DNA from 3 places in the Streptomyces incanus genome. Region 1 is predicted to be linked to each of the others. Evidence: riboswitches for the same ligand, from Rfam matches in the RefSeq annotation. Region 1 holds a riboswitch; each other region holds the start of a gene.
What was found. A riboswitch is a leader RNA that binds a small molecule or an ion and turns the genes downstream of it on or off. The one in region 1 is predicted to bind cyclic di-AMP.
Positions count from the first base shown of each region.

Region 2: another riboswitch for cyclic di-AMP. It lies ahead of ACFP2V_RS28490 (M23 family metallopeptidase); the one in region 1 lies ahead of ACFP2V_RS21885 (M23 family metallopeptidase).
Region 3: another riboswitch for cyclic di-AMP. It lies ahead of ACFP2V_RS30395 (transglycosylase family protein); the one in region 1 lies ahead of ACFP2V_RS21885 (M23 family metallopeptidase).

Region 1 covers NZ_JBHSPC010000070.1:8,837-16,661, reverse strand. Annotated here, with positions in the region: gene ACFP2V_RS21905 (CobW family GTP-binding protein) at 1-925, shown strand, start outside; gene ACFP2V_RS21900 (DNA gyrase/topoisomerase IV subunit A) at 922-3,378, opposite strand; gene ACFP2V_RS21895 (M16 family metallopeptidase) at 3,796-5,190, shown strand; gene ACFP2V_RS21890 (M16 family metallopeptidase) at 5,187-6,575, shown strand; cyclic di-AMP (ydaO/yuaA leader) riboswitch at 6,820-6,982, shown strand; gene ACFP2V_RS21885 (M23 family metallopeptidase) at 6,995-7,768, shown strand.
Region 2 covers NZ_JBHSPC010000097.1:1,112-8,936, reverse strand. Annotated here, with positions in the region: gene ACFP2V_RS28505 (MBL fold metallo-hydrolase) at 1-300, opposite strand, end outside; partial or broken gene ACFP2V_RS28500 (TetR family transcriptional regulator) at 463-947, shown strand; gene ACFP2V_RS28495 (SGNH/GDSL hydrolase family protein) at 1,032-1,817, opposite strand; gene ACFP2V_RS28490 (M23 family metallopeptidase) at 2,121-3,086, opposite strand; cyclic di-AMP (ydaO/yuaA leader) riboswitch at 3,089-3,253, opposite strand; gene ACFP2V_RS28485 (tyrosine-protein phosphatase) at 3,774-4,571, shown strand; gene ACFP2V_RS28480 (DUF6126 family protein) at 4,647-4,769, opposite strand; gene ACFP2V_RS28475 (helix-turn-helix domain-containing protein) at 4,766-5,389, opposite strand; gene ACFP2V_RS28470 (aspartate aminotransferase family protein) at 5,476-6,891, opposite strand; gene dxs (1-deoxy-D-xylulose-5-phosphate synthase) at 6,888-7,825, opposite strand, start outside.
Region 3 covers NZ_JBHSPC010000104.1:14,136-21,960, forward strand. Annotated here, with positions in the region: gene ACFP2V_RS30380 (DUF501 domain-containing protein) at 1-84, opposite strand, end outside; gene ACFP2V_RS30385 (FtsB family cell division protein) at 260-736, opposite strand; gene eno (phosphopyruvate hydratase) at 976-2,265, opposite strand; gene ACFP2V_RS30395 (transglycosylase family protein) at 2,585-3,361, opposite strand; cyclic di-AMP (ydaO/yuaA leader) riboswitch at 3,366-3,534, opposite strand; gene ACFP2V_RS30400 (transglycosylase family protein) at 3,843-4,832, opposite strand; gene ACFP2V_RS30405 (cytochrome P450 family protein) at 5,161-6,447, opposite strand; gene ACFP2V_RS30410 (nucleoside triphosphate pyrophosphohydrolase) at 6,526-7,515, opposite strand; gene ACFP2V_RS30415 (SurA N-terminal domain-containing protein) at 7,745-7,825, opposite strand, start outside.

The DNA of each region.
Region 1 (7,825 bases):
AGCGCTCGGCGACTCGACCGTCTCGCTCGGCAACGGGTGCCTGTGCTGTGCCGTCGACGGCAGTGAGCTGGACGTGTATCTCGAGCGGCTGGCGCGGCCGTCCGCCGGGATCGACGTCATCCTCATCGAGGCCAGCGGTCTCGCCGAGCCGCAGGAACTCGTGCGGATGGTGCTCGCCAGCGAACATCCCCGGATCGTGTACGGCGGGCTCGTCGAGGTCGTGGACGCCGCCGAGTTCGGGGAGATCCGGGCCAGGCACCCCGGGATCGACCGGCACCTCGGCCTCGCCGATCTGGTCGTCGTGAACAAGCTCGACCGGGTGGCGGACGAGGACGGTGTGCTCGACGTCGTGCGGTCGCTCGTCGACCGGGCCGCCGTCGTTCCCGCCACGCACGGCCGCGTCGATCCGACGTTCCTCTTCGACCGCAGGCCCGGTGAGGAGCGCGTCGGGCAGCTCTCCTTCGACGACCTGCACCGGCACGGCCCCGACGCGGACGAGCACGCCGGGCATCTGCACGCCCGGTACGACAGCCTGTCCTTCGCCTCCGCCGTGCCGCTCGATCCTCGGCGGCTCATCCGGTTCCTCGACAGCCGCCCGGAAGGGCTCTACCGGATCAAGGGATACGTCGACTTCGGGCCCTACGACACCGGGAACCGGTACGCCGTGCATGCCGTCGGGCGGTTCCTGCGGTTCTACCCGGAGCCCTGGCCGGCCGGTGCGGAGCGGCTCACGCAGCTGGTGCTCATCGGGACCGGCATCGACACCGCCGCCCTCCGCAAGGAGCTGGAGGGGGCCTGCGCCGACGGCGTCCCCGGCGCCCCACACGCCGACGAGCAGGGCATGTGGGGCGTGCTGCGGTACGTACAGGAGCCCGACGACCCGGGCCGGGAGGATCCGCCGGGCCGGGAGGACCAGCAGGGTTAGATCGGCCCCGCCACCACCGCCACCGTCTTCGGCAGGGACACTCCCGAGCCGTCGCGGCGCGGGTCGGGTTCCGGCAGGTCGACCGGCGTCCCGTTCTTCTGGGAGGCGCGGGCCGGGGTGGGGCCGGCCCAGGCCAGGGACAGGCAGTCCTCGCCTTTGAGGAACCGCTGGCAGCGCACCCCGCCGGTGGCCCGGCCCTTGCGCGGGAACTGGTCGAAGGGGGTCAGCTTGGCCGTCGTCTGGACGGATTCGTCCAGCGTGCCGCGCGAGCCGGCGACCGTGAACACCACCGCGTCCGCCCCCGGATCGACCGCCGTGAAGATGATGACCTTCGCGCCCTCGGTGAGCTTGATGCCCGCCATGCCGCCGGCGGGACGCCCCTGCGGACGGACCTGCGAGGCCTGATAGCGCAGCAGTTGCGCGTCGTCGGTGATGAAGACCAGGTCCTCCTCGCCCGTGCGCAGCTCGACGGCACCGACGATCCGGTCGCCCTCCCTGAGGGTGATGACCTCCAGCTCCTCCTTGTTGGAGGGATAGTCGGGCACCACCCGCTTGACGACGCCCTGTTCCGTGCCGAGAGCGAGGCCCGGCGACGACTCGTCGAGCGTCGTCAGGCAGATCACCCGCTCACCCTCCTCCAGGGGGACGAACTCCGAAACCGGCGCCCCGCCCGAGAGGTTCGGGGTCGGCATCGACTCCGGCAGCTGCGGGAGGTCGACGACGTTCACCCGCAGCAGACGTCCCGTCGAGGTGACCACGCCCACCTCGCCCCGGGCGGTGGCCGGCACCGCCGAGAGGATCATGTCGTGCTTGACCCGCTTGGCGTGCGCGCCCTTGGGGAACGGCTTCGCGTCCGCCGTACGGGCGAGCAGGCCCGTGTCGGACAGCAGCACCCGGCACGGGTCGTCCGCTACCTGAAGCGGCACGGCGACGACCGGGGTGGCGGACGCGTCCAGCAGGACCGTACGGCGGTCGTTACCGAACTTCTTGGCCACCGCTGCCAGTTCGGACGAGACCAGCTTGCGCAGCTCCGCGTCCGACTCCAGGATGCGGGTCAGCTCCTCGATCTCCGTGTTCAGCCGCTCCTGCTCCGCCTCCAGTTCGATGCGGTCGAACCTGGTGAGGCGGCGCAGGGGGGTGTCCAGGATGTACTGGGTCTGGATCTCGCTCAGCGAGAACTGCTCCATCAGACGCTGCTTCGCCTGCGCGGAGTTGTCACTGGAGCGGATCAGACGGATGACCTCGTCGATGTCCAGCAGCGCCGTGAGCAGGCCCTCGACCAGGTGCAGACGGTCGCGCCGCTTGCCGCGGCGGAACTCCGAGCGGCGGCGGACCACGTTGAAGCGGTGGTCGAGATAGACCTCCAGCAGCTCCTTGAGGCCCAGGGTGAGCGGCTGGCCGTCCACCAGGGCCACGTTGTTGATGCCGAAGGACTCCTCCATGGGCGTCAGCTTGTAGAGCTGCTCCAGGACCGCCTCCGGCACGAAGCCGTTCTTGATCTCGACGACCAGACGCAGACCGTGGGCGCGGTCGGTGAGGTCCTTGACGTCGGCGATGCCCAGGAGCTTCTTCGAACCGACCAGATCCTTGATCTTGGCGATCACCTTCTCCGGGCCCACCGTGAACGGCAGCTCGGTGATGACCAGGCCCTTGCGGCGGGCGGTCACCTCCTCCACGGTGACCGTCGCGCGGATCTTGAAGGTTCCGCGGCCCTTCTCGTACGCGTCCCGGATGCCCGGGAGGCCGACGATCCTGCCGCCGGTGGGCAGGTCGGGGCCCGGCACATGGCGCATCAGGGCGTCGAGGTCCGCGTTCGGATACCGGATCAGGTGGCGGGCGGCCGCGATCACCTCGCGGAGGTTGTGCGGCGGCATGTTGGTGGCCATGCCGACCGCGATGCCCGACGCACCGTTCACCAGGAGGTTCGGGAACGCGGCGGGCAGGGTCGTCGGCTCCTGCTCCTGGCCGTCGTAGTTGGGCGCGAAGTCGACCGTGTCCTCGTCGATGGACTCGGTCATCAGGCTCGTGGCCTCGGTCATCCGGCTCTCGGTGTACCGCATGGCCGCCGGCGGGTCGTCGTTGCCCAGGGAGCCGAAGTTGCCGTGGCCGTCGACCAGGGGGACCCGCATCGAGAAGGGCTGCGCCATGCGCACCAGGGCGTCGTAGATCGACGCGTCGCCATGGGGGTGCAGCTTGCCCATGACCTCGCCGACCACGCGCGCGCACTTCACATAGCCGCGGTCGGGGCGCAGGCCCATCTCGTTCATCTGGTAGACGATGCGGCGGTGCACCGGCTTCATGCCGTCGCGCGCGTCCGGCAGGGCGCGGGAGTAGATGACCGAGTACGCGTACTCGAGGAAGGAGCCCTGCATCTCGTCGACGACGTCGATGTCGAGGATCCGCTCCTCGTACGAGTCGTCGGGCGGCGGGGTCTTCGTGCTGCGGCGGGCCATCGCTGCCGGCTCCTTGCTGAAGCGTGGGACGGGATCTGACGCGGACCATTGTGGACCGCCGCACCGACAACCGGGACCATGACCCCCGCCGCCGCCCTCCGTCGGGGGCCGGGGCGCGGGGTGCCGGCAGGCTACGCGCACCTCCCGCCAGCGTCTCCGGCGGGGCGGGCCGGCACCGGGTGCGCACCTTGTACGCCCCGTGATTCCGTACGCCCCGTGATTCCGTACGTACCGTGGTCCCGTACGCCCCACGAACCCCGTGCGTACCGTGCCGTCCCATCCGTACCCGCGGTTCTCGCTCTCGGCGTACCCGGTCCCGTCCGGGAACTTCGCCAGTGTTCCGCACGCTTGCATACAGTGGCAGGACCGGCACAAACGGCGGATGCGACGACCGCCTCCGCGATCGAAGGGACGTACATGCCCATGGGTCACACGGCCACCGCCCAGGCAGGCACCGGCGGCCTGACAGCGACCGAGCACCGGCTGTCCAACGGCCTGCGCGTGGTGCTCTCCGAGGACCATCTGACCCCCGTCGCGGCGGTGTGCCTCTGGTACGACGTCGGTTCGCGTCACGAAGTCAAGGGCCGCACCGGCCTGGCTCACCTTTTCGAGCACCTCATGTTCCAGGGGTCCGGGCAGGTGAAGGGCAACGGTCACTTCGAACTGGTCCAGGGCGCCGGAGGCTCGCTCAACGGCACCACCAGCTTCGAGCGGACCAACTACTTCGAGACCATGCCGACCCACCAGTTGGAACTCGCCCTCTGGCTCGAGGCCGACCGCATGGGCTCCCTGCTGGCCGCCCTGGACGAGGAGTCCATGGAGAACCAGCGGGACGTCGTCAAGAACGAGCGCCGCCAGCGCTACGACAACGTCCCCTACGGCACGGCTTTCGAGAAGCTGACCGCCCTCTCCTACCCGGCGGGCCACCCGTACCACCACACGCCCATCGGCTCGATGGCGGACCTGGACGCGGCCACCCTGGAGGACGCCCGCGCCTTCTTCCGCACGTACTACGCGCCGAACAACGCCGTGCTCTCCGTCGTCGGTGACATCGACCCGGAGCAGACGCTCGCCTGGATCGAGAAGTACTTCGGCTCCATCCCGTCCCACGACGGCAAGCCCGCGCCCCGCGACGGCTCGCTGCCCGAGATCATCGGTGAGGAGTTGCGTGAGCTCGTCGAGGAGGAGGTCCCCGCGCGTGCGCTGATGGCCGCCTACCGGCTGCCCGAGGACGGCACGCGCGCGAGCGACGCGGCGGACCTGGCGCTCACCGTCCTCGGCGGCGGTGAGTCCTCGCGGCTCTACAACCGGCTGGTGCGACGGGACCGTACGGCCGTGGCAGCCGGATTCGGCCTGCTGCGGCTGACCGGGGCGCCCTCCCTGGGCTGGCTGGACGTGAAGGCGTCCGGTGACGTGGAGGTACCCGTCATCGAGGCCGCGATCGACGAGGAGCTCGCCCGGTTCGCCGAGGAGGGCCCCACGGCCGAGGAGATGGAGCGCGCCCAGGCGCAGCTGGAGCGCGAGTGGCTGGACCGGCTCAGCACCGTCGCCGGCCGGGCCGACGAGCTGTGCCGGTACGCCGTCCTGTTCGGCGACCCGCAGCTCGCCCTCACCGCCGTCGGGCGCATCCTCGACGTGACCGCCGAGGACGTCCGGGAGGTCGCCAAGGCCCGCCTGCGTCCCGACAACCGCGCGGTGCTCGTCTACGAGCCCGTTGCCCCCGGGGCCGGGGAGTCCGAAGAAGCCGCAGCCGCCGGCACCGAAGAAGCCGCGGCCGCCGGCACCGACGAGAACGAGGAGGCGGCGAAGTGACCGAGCTCGCCACGATGGACTTCCACCCCCAGCCGCAGGCGGGCGAGGCCCGGCCCTGGGCCTTCCCGGCCCCCGAGCGCACCGCCCTCGGCAACGGTCTGACGGTGCTGCGCTGCCACCGCCCCGGCCAGCAGATCGTCGCCGTCGAGGTGCTGCTCGACGCGCCCCTGGAGGCCGAGCCGGCCGGGCTCGACGGTGTTGCCACGATCACCGCGCGGGCATTCTCCGAGGGCACCGACAAGCATTCCGCCGAGGAGTTCGCCGCCGAACTGGAGCGCTGCGGCGCCACCCTGGACGCCTACGCGGACCACCCCGGCATCCGCCTGAGCCTCGAGGTGCCGGCCTCACGGCTCGCCAAGGGGCTCGGGCTGCTCGCCGACGCCCTCAGGGCACCCGCGTTCGCCGACAGCGAGATCGAGCGTCTCGTCCGCAACCGCCTCGACGAGATCCCGCACGAGCTGGCCAACCCGTCCCGCCGCGCGGCCAAGGAACTCTCCAAGGAGCTGTTCCCGGCGACGTCGCGCATGTCCCGCCCGCGCCAGGGCACCGAGGAGACCGTCGCCGGCATCGACTCGACGGCCGTACGCGCCTTCCACGAGAAGCACGTCCGCCCCGCGACCGCCACCGCGGTGGTCGTCGGCGACCTCACCGGCACCGACCTGGACGAGTTGCTCGGCGACACCCTCGGTGCCTGGACCGGATCGTCCGCCCAGCCGCGGCCCGTTCCGCCGGTGGTCGCCGACGACTCCGGCCGGGTCGTGATCGTGGACCGCCCCGGCGCCGTGCAGACGCAGCTGCTCATCGGCCGTGTCGGAGCGGACCGGCACGACCGTGTGTGGGCCGCGCAGGTGCTCGGCGCCTACTGCCTCGGCGGCACCCTCACCTCCCGGCTGGACCGCGTCCTGCGCGAGGAGAAGGGCTACACCTACGGCGTACGGTCGTTCGCCCAGGTTCTGAGGTCCGCCCCGGACGGCACCGGCGCGTCGCTGCTCGCCATCAGCGGATCCGTCGACACCCCGAACACCGGCCCCGCCCTGCAGGACCTGTGGACGGTGCTGCGCACCCTCGCCGCCGAGGGCCTCACCGACGCCGAGCGCGACGTCGCCGTGCAGAACCTGGTGGGTGTGGCGCCGCTCAAGTACGAGACCGCCGCAGCCGTCGCCGGCACCCTGGCCGACCAGGTGGAGCAGCACCTGCCCGACGACTACCAGGCCGAGCTGTACCGGCGGCTCGCCGCCACCGGCACCGTGGAGGCGACCGCGGCGGTGGTGAACGCCTTCCCGGTGGACCGTCTCGTGACCGTCCTGGTCGGTGACGCGGCGAAGATCAAGGAGCCCGTCGAGGCGCTCGGCATCGGCGAAGTCACCGTCGTGGCCGCCGAGTAGGCGGCCCGTCAAAGGCCGGGAAACCACTGAGAGGCAGTCGGCGGTCCCCCGGCGAAGCGCACACGCGCGTGACCCTGGTGACGGGAACGTCACCAGGGTCCACTTATGCCCGAATTGGAACGGGAGATACCCGTCTGCCCTGTGGGATGCGCTACAAAAGCCGGGATTCGTTTGGGAATTGAAACACGCCCCGCTTAGCGTCATGCGGTCTGTTCGTCGGGCAGTGCGCCGCACCCGCGGCACCGGACAGTCATCGCCGAGTCCCCGTACGGCGCGAGCCAGGGGAGCCGGGGACCCAACCGTCCCTGAGGTGAATCGGACGCCCGCGCGTGCCGCGAGGGGGCCCGTAGGAGACCTTCCTGCTCCGAACCTGTCAGCTAACCCGGTAGGCGAGAGGGAAGGAAAGGACCACCCTGTACATGGCGTTCACCCGCGCCCCCGGGAAGCACCGTCGTCCCAGCCGTGTGCACCGCGGCACCGCCAGGGCGGCGGGCGTCGCGGCCCTCACCACCACCGGTGTCATCGGCTCCCTCACGGCTCCGGCGCTCGCCGCCGAATCCGCTGCGGAACAGACCGGCCTCACCCCCGTGATCACCCTGGGCGACGAGGCCGCCGCCCAGGTCGACGCCCAGGCGGCCGCCCAGCACGAGGCCGCACGCGAGGCGGCCCAGGCCGCCGCCCGCGAAGCCGCCGAAGAAGCCGCGCGGGAGAGGGCGGCCGACGAGGCCGAGAGGGCACGCGAAGCCGAGGAGCGCGCCGCGCGGGAGGCCGAGCGCAAGCGCCTCACCACCTTGGTGTCCCCGATCGCGGGCTCCTACGTCTCGACCGGTTACCTGTCCGGCGGCGCCGTCTGGTCCTCTGGCAGCCACACCGGTGTCGACTTCCACGCCGCAAGCGGCACCCCCGTGCTCTCGGTCGGCATGGGCACCGTCGTCGAGGCCGGCTGGGGCGGCGCCTACGGCAACCAGGTCGTGATCAAGATGCACGACGGCACGTACACCCAGTACGGCCACCTGTCGTCCGTCGGTGTCTCGGTGGGCCGGCAGGTCACCCCGGGGCAGCAGATCGGTGTCTCCGGCGCCACCGGCAACGTCACCGGCGCGCATCTGCACTTCGAGGTCCGCACCACCGCCGAGTACGGCTCCGACATCGACCCCGTCGCGTACCTCCGCGCGCACGGCGCGAACCTCTGACCGGGCACGTGCCCCCTGGCCTCCGTGTGCACCTCGGTGTCCGCGTGATTTCCTGAC
Region 2 (7,825 bases), on a different contig from region 1:
GGTCAGGCGCAGTCCGGAGGCAGGCGGGCGGGCCAGGTCGGCGAGGGTGGTGGCGTGCACCGGCAGGGTGCCGTACGGGGCACGGCGGGACCGGGTGTCCTTGTCGAAGTAGGTCTTCGCCAGGTCCCGGGAGGAGCCCGGGGGCCGGAGCCGGGTGGGGCCTTTGGGGTTCTGGAACACGCCGTCCCGGTAGTGCGGGGACCTGCGGATGCGCGCCATGCGCTCACCGGTGGGGTCCGCGCCGAAGGCCGCGGGCCGTAGCGCACGGAGCCCGGAGCTCTGGGAACGGGTACCGGCCACATTGCCTCCAAGTGGAGTCGGTCAGACATTCCATTATGTGGGGCCGGTCCGGCCCCGGGACGTCTCACCGGCCGGAAAGCGCCCCCGGGACGCGCACGTCGTCCACCGCCCCGGCACCTGACTGGCGTGACAGCGTGACAGCGTGACCAGGACGCGGTTGAGCGGGGCGGCGCGGCGGTAGGGATCTCCGACGTGGCGGCGGCGCTCGGGGTGAGCACCACACGCGTGCTCCATCACTTCTCGACGAAGGAAAAGCTGGTGGCGCCGCCTTCGCCCACGCGGCCGCGGCCGCGGCCGATCCGGCACGGCCGCGCAAGCTGCCCGGCCGCCCGCAGCCGGCGCTGCGCCGGCTGCGGATCGGGGACCGTGCGGCGGCGCTGCGCGACCCGGTACCACGGGAAATCGCCCGGCACCTCGACCGGTGGTGGAAGGCGGTGCTCACCGAGGCCGGCACGGAGGACGTGGCCGCAGGCGAGTTCCGGTGTCCGGATCCCACCGGTACGGTCCTGCGTGCGCGCGCCCTGTTCGAGGAGCCCTCGGTGCAGTTGACGTCCTCCGCAGGCGCCGTACCGCGGGCGCGCGCCTGGGTCAACGAGGCGCCGGCCCGGGAGTTGGGGCAGGAGGAGCCGGCCGGGCGGGCCCGCTGAACCGTGAACGCCCCGGGCGCGGGCCGTGCCCGCACCCGCTCCCTCCCCTCCCGCCTTCGTGCCCTCGCGCCCCCGCGCCCCGCGTCATGCGACCGAGGCGATGCGCTCCTTGATGTCGTCCGGGGACAGCGTGCCCTTCGCCGTCACGTGGTCCCCCGACGACTCCCCGCGCAGCCTGCGCCCTATCCACGGCACCAGGTACTCGCGTGCCCAGTGGACATTGTCCCGCCGGACGTCGAGGCTGCCGCGCGGCGGCAGTGGGGGCCAGGCCTGTTCCGGGTCGGCGGGGATGTCCAGGCCGAGGGCCTGTCCCGCGCGGAGCGCCACGCGGGTGTGCCCCTCGGGTGACAGGTGCAGCCGGTCGGTGTCCCAGGCCCTGCGGTCCTGGATGCTCCTGAGGGACCAGAGGTCGAGCACCGGACAGCCGTACCGGTCGGCGACGGCCCGCACATGCCCGTTGTAGGTGGCGATCTTGCCGCGCAGATGCCTGAGCAGGGGCACACCACGGGTGTCGAACCCGGTCGTCACCAGAACTGTGCCGGAGACCGCCGCGAGCGCGGCGATCGCCCGCTCGAAACGCTCGGCCACCTCGTCCGGGTCGCTGCCGGGGCGCAGGATGTCGTTGCCGCCCGCACAGAACGAAACCAGTGCGGGGGCCAGTTCGACGGCCTGCGGAAGCTGGTCGGCCATGATCTGGTCGAGCAGTTTTCCGCGCACCGCGAGATTTGTGTACCGGAAGTCGCCTTCGGGACGCCGGTCGGCGAGTAGTACCGCGAATCGGTCGGCCCAGCCGACGAACGCCCCGTCGGGGCCGGGGTCGCCGACGCCCTCGGTGAAGCTGTCCCCCACCGCCACGTACGACCCGATCACTGCCTTGCCGTCATTCTTCGAATCGTCTGCCACAACCGGACATGATTCACCTTCGAATGTGACCTACGCGACCGTAGGAAGGCATTGACGGGCGGTGAGATAAGCCACTCGCGAAGCATTGGCCCATCCGGAATAGCCCTCCGGGCGGGGGCGTTGACCGCGAGCGACGTGACGCACGGAACACTCCCGGCGCTCCCGGCACTCCCTCGCTCGAACACACCGCACGTACCGCACGCACCGAAGGCCGGACCCGGGGATCGGGGTCCGGCCTTCGGTGGCGCGTCAGGCAGGTTGCCTCGGGGGTCAGCCGATGGAGACGCCCTTGCCGCGGAGGTAGGAGACCGGGTCCACGTCCGAGCCGTAGCCCGGCGCGGTGCGGATCTCGAAGTGCAGGTGCGGGCCGGTCGAGTTGCCGGTGGAGCCCGAGAGGCCGACCTGCTGGCCGCCGCTCACGGTCTGGCCGGCGGAGACGGACAGCGAGGACAGGTGGGCGTACTGGGCGTAGTGGCCGTCGTTCAGCTTGATGACGACCTGGTTGCCGTACGAGCCGGCCCAGCCGGCGGAGACGACGGTGCCCGCGCCCACGGCCTTCAGGGAGGTGCCGGTCGGAACGGCGAAGTCGACACCGGTGTGGTAGCCGCTGGACCACATGCTGCCGGCCACCTTGTAGGCGGTGCCGAAGCTGCCGCCGGGCACCGGCGAGCTGTAACCGGAGGTGGTCGCGGCCTGGTTCGCGGTGGTCGAGCCGGAGGAGGACTTCGGTGCGGACCGCTCGGAGGCCTCCCCGGCCGTCGACGGCTTCGCCACGGAGGACGGAGCAGATGAAGGGGAGGAAGAGGGCTTCTCGGAAGAAGAGGACTTCTTCGGCGTGCCGGTCGCGGCGGCCTTGCCGTCGATCGAGAGCTTCAGACCGGGGTGGATGAGCGACGGGTCGCCGCCCACGGCCTCGCGGTTGTCGGAGTAGAGCTGCTTCCAGCCGCCGTCGACGTTCTCGGACTCGGCGATCTTCGCCAGGTAGTCGCCGCCCTTCACGATGTACGTGCGGGCGTCGCCGTTCTTGTTGCCGTCGGCCTTCACGCCGCCAGACGCCTTACCGGCGACGGAATACGACTGGACGGCCTTTTCCGGGGCGGTCTGCGAAGTGGCGGCGTTCGCTCCGGTGGCGCCGAGAAGCGGCAGGGCGAGTACGGCGCCACCGGTTCCGGCGACGGCGATGGAACGGGTCAAACGAAAAGCGCTGGGACGGCGGTGCTTACCCTTTGCGGACATGACGAATTCCTCTCCGGCGCCTACGAGGTGAGCTGTCGGGTGCGGACTGGAGATGCCCGGCCGCGCCGAAAGCGCGACTTAACCCCAAGCCGTTCCGGAGACCGGAACAGGCAGTCGTACCTGTGGGTCCCCCGCTCCTGCCATACGCGGGTCAGAGTGTGGAGGCTCCGGACAGCGGCAGGATTAGGCGTCCGTCCGGATCGATGGCGAACGTAGGCGATAGAGAAGCAAAGGGACAAGCGCGATCTTCCGAGCGAAGGCGCTTTTTCGTGATCCATTGACCTGAAAGCCGTCACCCAGAGTCGCCCCGGTATTTCGGCATCCCCCGAATCCCCTCGCGAAATACCGGAATTACGTGGACATGGCGACAGCACATCGTCACCTCTATGACGATGCTCACCATCCCATTCCCATCCCCCTTTCTATCGGGGCATGTTATGGCGAAGCTCCCCAAAGGGGCAGAATGCGCGAATAGGGAAATAGTGGACGATTCGGATGGATCGGGCCGGGGTCCGGCACGGGTCCGTCCGCGCCGGCGGCTCCACACCGGCAGCTCCACCGGGACAGCCCCGTCCCCGCTCCGACGGCCCCACCGCCAACTCATCGCCCCTGCCGGGCATGTCGTATCGTCGGGTGACACCCGCCGACGCCGACGCGCCGGCGGCGCAGAGTGGGAGAGGGGCCCCCGTGACGCAGCAGATCCCGTCGACCGAACCCGAGCTCACCGGTGTGCGCAATTTCCGTGATGTGGGCGGCCTGCCGACCGTCGACGGCCGCCGGGTGCGGCACGGGGTGCTGTTCCGCAGCGGCCACCTCGCGCACGCCACCGAGAAGGACGCCGCCTTCCTGTCCTCCCTGGGACTGCACACCGTCTTCGACTTCCGCAACGCGGCCGACCACAAGCTGGACGGGCGGGACATCGAACTGCCCGGCGTGCGCAATGTGAATCTGCCGCTGAGCGACCCGGCCGACGGCGCCGAGTTCTGGAGGATGGTCCGCGACGGGGACCTGGACCAGCTCCGCTCGATCCTCGCCGGCGACAAGGGGGCGGAGCGGATGATCGCCTCGTACCGCATGACGGTGAGGCAACGCACCGCCGAGCACTCCCGGGTGCTGATCTCGCTCGCCGCGGAGTGTGTGCCCGCGCTGATGCACTGCGCGGCGGGCAAGGACCGCGCGGGCCTGTCGGTGGCGGTGACGCTGCTCGCGCTGGGCGTGGAACGGGACGCGATCTTCGACGACTATCTGAAGTCCGGCGCCGCGCACCGCCGCTACAAAGTGCGCCGCAGCGGCACCTCCACCTCGGCCTACTCCCCCGAGGTCATGGAACTGCTCGACCCTCTGTTCGACGCCCGCGCCGAGTATCTGTCGGCCGCGCTGGAGACGATCGAGGAGACCTGGGGCGGCGTGGACCCCTACCTCGAGCAGGCGCTCGGGCTCACCCCCGAGGACCGGGAGCGGCTGCGCGAACGCATGCTGGACTGAGTGATCCCCCGGTCGAGCAGGTGCTCGACCGGGGGATCACGGGATCGCTCGGCTCCTGCCGTGTCCGTCCGGGGACTACTGCTTCGCGCCCAGCTCGAACAGCAGATAGATGAAGCCCGCGAAGAGGTGCCCCACCACCACGTAGACGAACAGCCTCACCCACAGGGCTCGGGGAAACTTCTCCTCCAGGTCTTTCATGACGCATCTCCTCGGGTGGGGCCCAGGCACAGGGCGGCCGTGGGACTCTGCAGCAGGGTGTGGACGAACAGCAGCTCGACCCCGTCGGGGTCCTCGGCGGCGATACGGTGCGGGGTCAGCGAGTCGAAGTGCGCGCTGTCGCCCGGGGCGAGGCGGTGCAGGGCGTCCCCGAGGCGCAGCCGCAGCCGCCCCTTGAGGACGTACAGCCACTCCTCGCCCGGGTGGACCCGCACGATGTCGCCCTGGGCCCCGTACGGGACCTGGACCCGCAGGGCCTGCATCCCGCGCCCCGGGGAACCGGCCTGCCAGTACGTCCAGCCGCCCGCGGAGGTCGGCTCCATGTCGCCGGCGCACGTCACCGCCTCGCGGGCGGCGGTCGTCTCACCGAGCAGTTCGGAAACCGTCGTACCGTAGATGCGGGCGAGGGAGAGCAGCATCGGCAGCGAGGGCTGGCGCTGTCCGGTCTCCAGCCGGGAGAGATGGGCGGGCGACAGTCCCGCGTCGCGGGCGGCGACCTCCAGTGTCAGGGAGGCCCGGCGCCGGAGGGCGCGCAGCTGCGGGGCGACCGCGGGGAGCGCGGCGGCCGGTTCGACCGACGGCTCGGCCTCGGGGGAGCTCATGACTCCATTCATCCGCTTTCTTGCCTGTGAGGCAAATTCTTTGCCTCACAGGCAAAACCCGGGAACCGGGTGCGGGCGTCGCCGTCTCACCGGTCGGCGACCGCCTGTTTCACCAGTGTCCTGCCGAACTCCCACACCAGACCGCCGTCATGGGCATCGTCCATGACCGCGGTGAAGGCGTCCACGAACCGGTCCACCTCCCGCTCGCCGATGATCAACGGCGGGATCAGCTTGATCACCTCCAGGTGGTCGCCGGAGACCTGGGTGAGGATCCTGTGCTTCCGCAGCAGCGGGACGACCACCATCTGCGCGAAGAGTCCCTTCCGCGCGGCCTGCAGCATGGCCCAGCGGCCGCGCAGCTTCAGCGACCGCGGCCGTCCGAACTCGATGCCGATCATCAGGCCCCGCCCACGGACCTCGGCGAGCAGCTCGTACGTGTCGACGAGGGCCGCGAGCCGGGACCTCAGCAGTTCCCCGGTGGCCCGGACGTTCGCGACGATCTGCTCGTTCTCCATCACCGCCAGCACCGCGAGGCCGGCGGCCATGGCCTGGGCGTTTCCCCCGAAGCTGGCCGAGTGGACCAGCACCCGGTCCATGGACGAGTAGACCTTGCGGAAGATCCAGTCCTTGCCGAGCGTGGCCCCCACCGGCACATAGCCGCCGGAGAGCGCCTTGGCCACGCATACCAGGTCCGGTTCGACCCCTTCCTCGTACTGGTAGGCGTAGAAGTCGCCGGTCCGTCCGAGTCCGGTCTGCACCTCGTCGGCGATCAGCAGCGCCTTGTGCCGGTGCAACAGCTCCTGGGCGGCGGACAGATAGCCGGGCGGGGCCGCGTGCACGCCCTTGCCCTGGATGGGTTCCACGATGAGGGCGGCGACGTCGCCCTTGGCCAACTCCCGCTCCAGCGCGTCCACATCGCCCAGGGGTACGGCCGTGTCGGGCAGCAGCGGGGCGAATCCGTCCCGGAAGCCGGACTCGCCGTTGACGGACAGGGAGCCGGTGGTCAGCCCGTGGAAGGCGTGCGCGCAGTACAGGACGCGGGGCCTGCCGGTGGCGCAGCGGGCGAACTTCAGCGCGGTCTCGACCGCCTCCGTGCCGCTGTTGCCGAAGAACACCCGGTCCAGATGAGGGCTGTGGGTGAGCAGTTTCTCGGCCAGCAGTCCGGGCAGCGGCGGGCAGTCGAAACGGGTGAGATCGGCGAGCGAGGCGTCGAGGACGTCGTGCAGCGCCTTGCGGACCACGGGGTGGTGGCGCCCCAGGCCCATCACCCCGAATCCGGCGAGCATGTCCAGGTGGTCGTTGCCGTCCGCGTCCCAGAAGTGGGCGCCCTCGGCGCGTTCGTAGACCTTGTCGAAGCCGATGGTGTGCAGCATGCGCGGGAGCTGGTGGTTGAGGTGTCTGGTGTGCAGCTCGTAGCGTTCGGCTCCACGCTCGGCCAGCAGCGCGCCGAGGTCGAAGCCCCCGGCCCGCGACGGCTCCGGGGCGGACTCCGCGGTGGTCATGGCTGTTGCTCCCGTTGCTTCTCGGACGGTTCGCCTGGGTACTGCCGCTCCTGGCCCACGGCCAGGCTCGCACCGATCCGGCCGGCTATCTCGACGGGCGTCAGGCCGATGTCCGCCAGCACCTCACCGCGCTTGGCGTGCGCGAGGAACTGCTCCGGAATACCGAACCGCCGTACCGGTACATCGACATCCGCGTCGCCCAGCACCAGCGCCACGGACGAACCCACGCCCGCCGCACGGCTGTTGTCCTCGACGACGGCCACCAGCCGGTGCCGCGCGGACAGTTCGACGAGTTCGGGCGCCACGGGTTTGACCCAGCGCGGGTCGACCACGGTGCACCCGATGCCGCGCGCCTCGAGCAGTTCGGCGGCCTGGAGGCAGACGGGCGCCATGACGCCGACCGACACCAGCAGCACCTCGGGATCGTCGGCGCGGTGCAGCACGTCCGTGCCGCCGATCCGGTCGAGCGCCGGGACGGCCGGGCCCACGGACTCCTTGGGAAACCGCAGCAGCGTCGGCGCGTCGTCGACGGCGACCGCCTCCCGCAACTGGGCACGCAGCTGGTCGGCGTCGCGTGGTGCGGCGATGCGCAGACCGGGCACGACCTGGAGCACCGACATGTCCCACATGCCGTTGTGCGACGGCCCGTCGACGCCGGTGACGCCGGCCCGGTCCAGGACGAAGGTGACCCCGCAGCGGTGCAGGGCCACGTCCATCAGCAGCTGGTCGAAGGCGCGGTTGAGGAAGGTGGCGTACACGGCGACGACCGGGTGCGTGCCGCCCGTCGCCAGTCCCGCCGCGGACACGGCGGCGTGCTGCTCGGCGATGCCGACGTCCCACACCCGGTCCGGGAACCGCTCGGCGAAGGCGCCCAGGCCGACCGGGTGCAGCATGGCGGCGGTGATCGCCACCACGTCCTCGCGTTCCTCACCGA
Region 3 (7,825 bases), on a different contig from region 1:
CGGGGTCGTGGGCAGATCGAACAGCGCCGGCGCGGAGCGCTGCCCTTGAGGGGTGGTGGCCGGGCGGCGGGCGGGAGTGTCCATACCTGTCTTTCTGCGGTTCTCGGCGGTTCTCTGCGGTTGCCTGCGGTTGCCTGCGGTGTCTGCGCGGCTTCTGCGCGGTTCTCCGTACGGCGGGGCTATCGCCGTCGTACGGGGGCGTGCGGTCGGCCCTGCGGGTTCCGGTGAACCGCAGGACATCAAGGCTACGGCCCCGGGCTCACCGCTCGGCCGCGTCGGACTTGTCGACGCCGTCCCAGACGTTCGCGTACCAGGGGCGGTCGGCCGATCCGCGGTCGGCGCGCGGCTGCTCGGCCGTGCCCGGGTCGATCACGATGTAGCCGGTCTCGCCGGGCATGACGTAGTGCAGCCGCGCGCGGACCTGCTGCTCGGCGTAGGCGTCGTCCTGCCAGCGCGCCTTGGTGTCGCGCAGCTGTTCGACCCGTTGGCGGGCCTCGTCCTTCTCCTGCTGGAGGTCGGCGATGTCGGCACGCTGGGACACGTACTGCCGCATGGGATAGGCGAGGGCCACGATCAGCGAGCAGACCACCAGGGCGAGCAGCGCGGCCCGGCCGGTCAGCCGGGAGCGGCGGGCCTGGCGCTTGGTCTGCGAGCGGTAGACCCGGGCGGCGGTCTGCTCGCCGATCAGCCGGATCCTGGTCGCGGTGGAGAACCGGTCCCGGTCCTTCACGGCCATGCCCCCGCCTCCCGTTCCCCTGTCATACGCGCGTACGTCCCCGGACACGGTACGGGACCGCGTCCGGGGACGTACGGACTACTGGCCGGGACACGAGCCGGGCCGTCACCCTGTATGGGGCAGTGGATCAGCGGGGCAGCGGATCAGCGGATCAGCCCTTGCTGCGCCTACTGGTTCGCAGAGCGCCGTGCCTACTGGTTCGCAGAGCGCTGTGCCTACTGGTTCGCAGAGCGCTGTGCCTACTGGTTCGCAGAGCGAAACCGCGGGAAGGCGCTGCGGCCCGCGTACACCGCGGCGTCGTCGAGGATCTCCTCGATGCGCAGCAGCTGGTTGTACTTGGCGACGCGCTCGGAGCGGGCCGGGGCACCGGTCTTGATCTGGCCGCAGTTGGTGGCGACGGCCAGGTCGGCGATGGTGACGTCCTCGGTCTCACCGGAGCGGTGCGACATCATGCACTTGAAGCCGTTGCGCTGGGCCAGCTCGACGGCGTCCAGGGTCTCGGTCAGCGAACCGATCTGGTTCACCTTGACCAGCAGGGCGTTGGCCGCGCCCTCCTCGATGCCGCGGGCCAGGCGCTCCGGGTTGGTGACGAACAGGTCGTCGCCGACGATCTGGACCTTGTCGCCGAGCTTGTCGGTGAGGATCTTCCAGCCGTCCCAGTCGTCCTCGAACAGCGGGTCCTCGATGGAGACCAGGGGGTACGCCTCGACCAGCTCGGCGTAGTACTCCGTCATCTCGGCGGCGGAGCGCTCCTTGCCCTCGAAGACGTACGTGCCGTCCTTGTAGAACTCGGAGGCGGCGACGTCGAGCGCGAGGGCGATCTGCTCGCCGGGGGTGTAACCGGCTTCCTTGATGGCCTCGAGGATGAGGTCGAGGGCCTCACGGTTGGAGCCGAGGTTCGGGGCGAAGCCGCCCTCGTCGCCGAGACCGGTGGCCAGGCCCTTGCTCTTCAGGACCTTCTTCAGCGTGTGGTAGATCTCGGCGCCCCAGCGCAGGGCCTCGGAGAAGGACTCCGCACCGATCGGGGCGATCATGAACTCCTGGATGTCCACATTGGAGTCCGCGTGCGAACCGCCGTTGAGGATGTTCATCATCGGCACCGGCAGCAGGTGCGCGTTGGGGCCGCCCAGGTAGCGGAAGAGGGGCAGGTCGCTGGCCTCGGAGGCGGCGTGGGCGACGGCCAGGGAGACGCCGAGGATGGCGTTGGCGCCGAGGGAGCCCTTGTTGTCGGTGGCGTCCAGGTCGAACATCGCCTGGTCGATCAGGCGCTGCTCGGTGGCGTCGTAGCCGACGAGCTCCGGGCCGATCTGCTCGATGACAGCCAGGACGGCCTTCTCGACACCCTTGCCCTGGTAGCGGTCGGGGTCGCCGTCACGGAGTTCGATGGCCTCGAAAGCGCCGGTGGAGGCGCCGGACGGGACGGCGGCACGACCCGTGCTGCCGTCGTCGAGGCCGACCTCGACCTCGACCGTGGGGTTACCTCGGGAGTCCAGGATTTCCCGGGCTACGACGACGTCGATGGACGGCACGAGCATCTCCTTCATGGATGTGACGTGGTTCAGCGGGGCCACGGGGCCCTGCGGACCCGAGCCTATCCGGCTCGGGGCGATCGGCCATCCGGCCGGCCGCTTCGCGGACAGAACCGAGAGTAGATTGTTTCCGAACGGAACAAAGGCGATATCGGAAAACCGGGAGACCGGGAGGCCGGGAGACCGGGTCCGGCACCGCGTACGGAACGCATTCGGCACCGAACACGGAAAAGCCCCGCCCCGGCGCGTACGGGGGACACGCGCCGGGGCGGGGCAGGCACCCGTGGGGACGGGGCCAGGACCTGCGACTGCGACCTTATTACTTCAGGTGCAGCTGCTGGCCCGGGTAGATGAGGTCGGCATCCTCGACGATCCCGTCGTTCAGCTTGAACAGCTTGCCCCAGCCGCCCTTGACCTCGTGCTCCGAGGCGATCGAGCTGAGGGTGTCGCCCTTGACGACCTTGTACTCGCCGTCGCCCTTCTTGACCTTCTCGCCGGTCGGGGTCGTGACGGTCCTCTTGGCGGCCGGACGCTCGTCGGAGCGGGAGGCCTTCTGCTCGGCGGAACGCTCGGGAGCGGCCTTGGTGCTCTGCTCCTGGAGCTCCCGCTTCGGGGCCTCCTGCTTCGGAGCCTCCTGCGAGGAGCGGCTGCCCTGGTTGCCGGAACCCTGGTTGCCCGAGCCCTGGTTGCCCGAGCCCTCGGTGGAACCGCCACCGGCGTAGGCGGCGTTGGACAGGCCCCTGCCGCAGACCGGCCAGGCACCCTTGCCCTGGCCCGCGAGGACCTTCTCGGCGATCTCGATCTGCTGGGCCTTGCTGGCCTGGTCGGCGGTGCCGGCGTACGCCGTGCCGCCGTAGCCGGCCCAGGTGGAGGCGGAGAACTGCAGACCGCCGTAGTAGCCGTTGCCGGTGTTGATGGACCAGTTGCCGCCGGACTCGCACTGGGCGACGGCGTCCCACTCGGAGGCGGTGGCGGCGGAGGCGTTGCCGACCGCCATCAGCGGGGCGGCGACAGCGGCACCGGTGACGCCGGCGACGGCGATGACACGGGTGGCCTTGGACGGACGACGGTGCTTGCCCTTACCGGAAAACAGCATGGATGGATCCCCTCACCGACGCCTACGAGGTGAGCTGTCGGGTTCGGGCCGGTTGAGTTGCCCGTCCGCATCCCTCACGGGACGCGGCTTCACCCCAAGCCGCATCCGGCTTTCTCCACCGGATCCGGCGCCTACCTTGGGTCCCCCGCTCCTGCCTACGGCGCATGACGCGACGACTGTTCCCGTGCTGCCACTGGCAGGATTCGGCGTGGCGGCAGCCGGGGCCCGCGATGGCGAGCGGTCCTGACCGTAGCCACGCGTCCGGCGGATTATCAAAGACGATCAGGGCTTCTGAGACCTATCTCTCATCACCTTTAAATCGGACATTCTTCGCGAACTATGACCTCAACTGGCCCCGCCGAAGCGCTTTTTCGCATGCCGGTCCAACTGCCACCCAGTCACCGACCAGCCGGTGCCAAGCCACCGCCCAGCCCTGCCGCCCGGCCGGGAAAGGCCCGCACGCCCAGCTGCCGACCGGATGTCAGCCGTTGTCCGATTCGAACCCGAACGAAAGCGTCTGACCGGGAAGGATGAAGTTCGGGGCGGCCGCGCCCGCGCCCTCGTCCCCCCCGCCGTACTGGGCGAGCCATCCGCCGCCGAGGGCAAGGGAGTCGGAGACGGCCGAGGAACCGCTCCCGGAGCCCGCGCCGGAGTCGCTCGACGGGGACGAACTGTCAAGGCCGCGTGTGAAGCCGAGACCGCCGCGCGAGGCGTGCCGGCCGGAGGATCCGGCGTCACGGTCCTCACGCGCCTCTCCCTCGGCGCTGGCGCCGCGGTGACGGCCGCTGCCGGAGTCCTCGCCGTCGGCCGCTCCCGAAGCGTCGGCCTTCCGCTCGGACTTGTCCGATTCCTCCCCCTTGGCCGAGGCCGAGGCCGAAGGAGAGGGGGAGGCGGAGGAGGACGCACTGGGGCCGGCCGATCCGTCCTTCCCCCCCTCCTTCCCCTTCGCCTTGCCCTTCGCCTTGCCCTCCGTGGTGTCCTCCGTGTCCGCCGAGGAGCCGGAGGACTGCGACGGCGACGGGGTGACGGTGCCTTCGGAACCGGGCTTGGCCGACGAGCCGTCTTCCACACCGGTGTCCACGTCGAGCACGGACGAGTCCTGCTTCAGGCCCCCCAGCAGCCCGCAGGCTCTCCACGCGCCGACACCCTGGTCGGCGAGGATCTTCTCGGCCACCGCCAGCTGCTGGCCCCGGCTGGCCTGGTCGGCGCTGGTCGCGTAGTCGAGGCCGCCGTACTTCTCCCAGTCCTCCTGGGTCAGTTGCAGACCGCCGTAGTAGCCGTTGCCGGAGTTCTGGCTCCAGGAGCCGCCGGACTCGCACTCGGCGACCCGGTCCCAGGTCGAGCCGTCGGCCGCGCTGGCCGCACCGGCCCCGAGGAGGGGAATCGCGATGGCCGAGCTGGTCACTCCGGCCGCGACGAGAAGAGCCGGAGCCTGGCGGGGGCGGCGGTGACGACCATTGCCGGAGAGCATGCGGAGACCTTTCGCAGGACAACAGTTACTCGCACGGCGGTTCGAACTGCGCTGCTGTGAAAGCGAGGTGCCGTGCTTGATGGGTGAACGTATCCGCAGTCGAACGTCTGTCACAAGTTCATGCCGCACAGATCACACCGAGATCACGGAGCTGAGTGGGCGTCACCCTTATCTCGCCCCTACCAAGGCTCGACGGACCGTGTCCGAAGGGGTCCTGACGGTCACCTGCGCGGTGGTCGGCGGGCATTTCGAGGGCTGCCCGGGGGCCGGCTCGAAGACCTTCCGGGGCATTTCGGAGGGCGTCGAGTGCTTCCCCTCATGGGCGAAATCACTTCGGTGGCGGGGTGAATCGCACCGGCAGTGTGCGCAGTCCGCGCATGATGAGGCCGCCGCGCCAGCGCAGTTCGGCCGGGTCCGCCGCGAGTTCGAGGTCCGGCAGACGGGTCAGCAGCGTGGCGAGCGCGGTCTGGCCCTCCAGGCGGGCCAGCGGGGCGCCGAGGCAGTAGTGGATGCCGTGGCCGTATCCCAGATGCTGGTTGTCGCGCCGTGCGAGGTCGAGCGCGTCGGGGTCGGCGAACCGCTCCGGGTCACGGTCCGCGGCGGCCAGGACGACGAGGACCGGGTCACCGGCCGAGACGTGCCGCCCGCCGAGGGTGAGCGCCTCGGTGGCGAACCGCCAGGTGGCCAGCTCCACGGGTCCGTCGTAGCGCAGAAGTTCCTCCACTCCGGTCTCCAGCAGCCCGCGCCCCCCGGCGGCGAGGGACGTCTGCAGGCGCTCGCGCTGCCCCGGGTGGGTGAGGAGGGCGTAGGCGCCGTTGCCGATGAGGTTGACGGTGGTCTCGAAGCCCGCGAACAGCAGGATGAACGCCATGGCGGCGGCCTCGTTCTCGGTGAGGTGCTCACCGTGGTCGGAGGCACGGATCAGACCGGAGATGAGGTCCTCGCCGGGAGCGGGTTCGGCGGGCAGGGCCTCGCGCTTGCGGTGGATCAGATCGGCCAGGTAGCCGCGCATCTTCTTCACCGACCGGGCGACGCCGCCCCTGGGGCCGCCTTGATGACGGATCATCATGCCCGCCCAGTCGCGAAAGTCGTCCTGGTCCTCCCGGGGGACGCCGAGCAGGTCGCAGATGGCGTGGATGGGGAGCGGGAAGGCGAAGTCGTGGATGAGGTCGGCGGAGCCGCTGTCCGCGAACCGGTCGATGAGCCCGTCGGTGAGCTCCTGCACCCGGGGCGCGAACTCGGCGACCCGGCGCGGCGTGAACGCCTTGCTGACCAGCCGGCGCAGCCGGGTGTGGTCCGGCGGATCGATGTTGAGCAGATGCGACATCAGCTCGGCCTTGCGCTCGCCGGGGATACCGGTCCTGCCCTTGGCGTGGGCGGGCTCGTCGTGGTGCGCCGGGTTCTTGGAGAGGCGGGGGTCGGCGAGGGCCAGCTTGGCGTCGGCGTACCGGGTGACCAGCCAGGCCTCCACCCCGCTGGGCAGCCGCGTCCGGTGCACGGGCGCGTGCTCCCTCAGCCAGGCGTACGCGGGGTAGGGGTCACTCGCGAACTCCCAGGTGAAGAGTTCGGGGGCGCCGTTCTCGGGCTGGAGCTGAGGCTGGTGCTGGTCGGTCACCGCTCGACCGTATCCGGCGGCACCCGGGGAGGTACGCCCTGCTCCCCGCGACGGATGCCCGGCCGCACGCGGGCGCGTCTACTCCCCCACGCCCTCCGCGGCCCGGATCGCGTCCCGGTAGGTCCGAGCGGCCGCCCGCAGCGCTGCCTCCGGGTCTGCGCCCTCCGCCTCGGCCCGCACCGCGAGGGCGAGCAGTTCGTAGCCGATGCCCTCCGCCCGGGGCAGGGGGACGTCCAGCCCGGCCGTGCGGACGCGGGAGGCGAGTTTGGCGGCGAGAGCCAGTCCCGGCTGGCCGAGAGGAACGCCTTCGGTGACCGAGGTGCGCCGTTTCTCGACCGCCTTGGTGCGCAGCCAGTGCTCCTTGACCTCTTCGGGGGTGGTCGCCGTCTCGTCGCCGAAGACGTGGGGGTGACGGTGGACGAGCTTGGCGACGATGCCGCCGGCCACGTCGTCGACGGAGAAGGGCTCCTCGGGATGCTCCTCGGCTATCCGGGCGTGGAAGACGACCTGGAGGAGGACGTCGCCCAGTTCCTCGCGCAGTTCGTCCCGGTCGCCCTCCTCGATCGCCTCGACGAGTTCGTACGCCTCCTCGATGCCGTACTTCGCCAGCCCCTTGTGGGTCTGCCGGGAGGACCAGGGGCACTCGGCCCGGATGCGGTCCATGACCTGGACGAGGTCGAGCAGGCGGGCGCCCGGCAGGTCGTAGGAGGCGGGGAGCAGTTCCAGTTCCGGCATCGGGACGCGGCCGCTGCCGGCGAGGCGGGCCAGGCCGTCGGTCAGGGCGGACTCGCCCTCGCCGGTCGCCACGACCACCACCGTCCGTCCGCCGGCGCAGACGCCCACCAGGTCCTCGGCGGCCGGGGACTCCTCCTCGACCGGTATGCCCGCCTCGCGCAGATACGGCAGCTGCGGGTGGGCGCCGTCCGCGCACAGCACCTTGTCGGCCGCGTGCAGGGTCTGCCAGGCGGGCCAGGACAGCAGGCCGGGCGCGACGCGGTGGCTGGTGGTGAGCAGGACGATGCGGCCGGTCGGAGCCGCGGAAGGGGCCGCGGGGCTGATTGCGTTCACGATCCGAAACTAACCCACGGCGCCGCCGGCCCCCGAAAGTTGTCCACAGGAGGACCGGCCCGGTGTGAAAGTACGCCTGGCACGCCGGGCGATCGGCCGGCGCGTCAGGCGACCGCTCCGGCCCGCCCAAGGGCTTCCCGACCCGTCGGACGACCGCTCCCGGCCCGCTCCCAGCCCACTCCCGGCCCATCAGACGACCGCTCGGCCCATCCGAGGGCCTCCCGGTCCGTCAGGCGACCGGCTGGGCTGCGGCCGCCCCCGTGACCTCGCGCACCCACGGGGTCTCGGCGTCGACGCGGCTGCTCTTCTC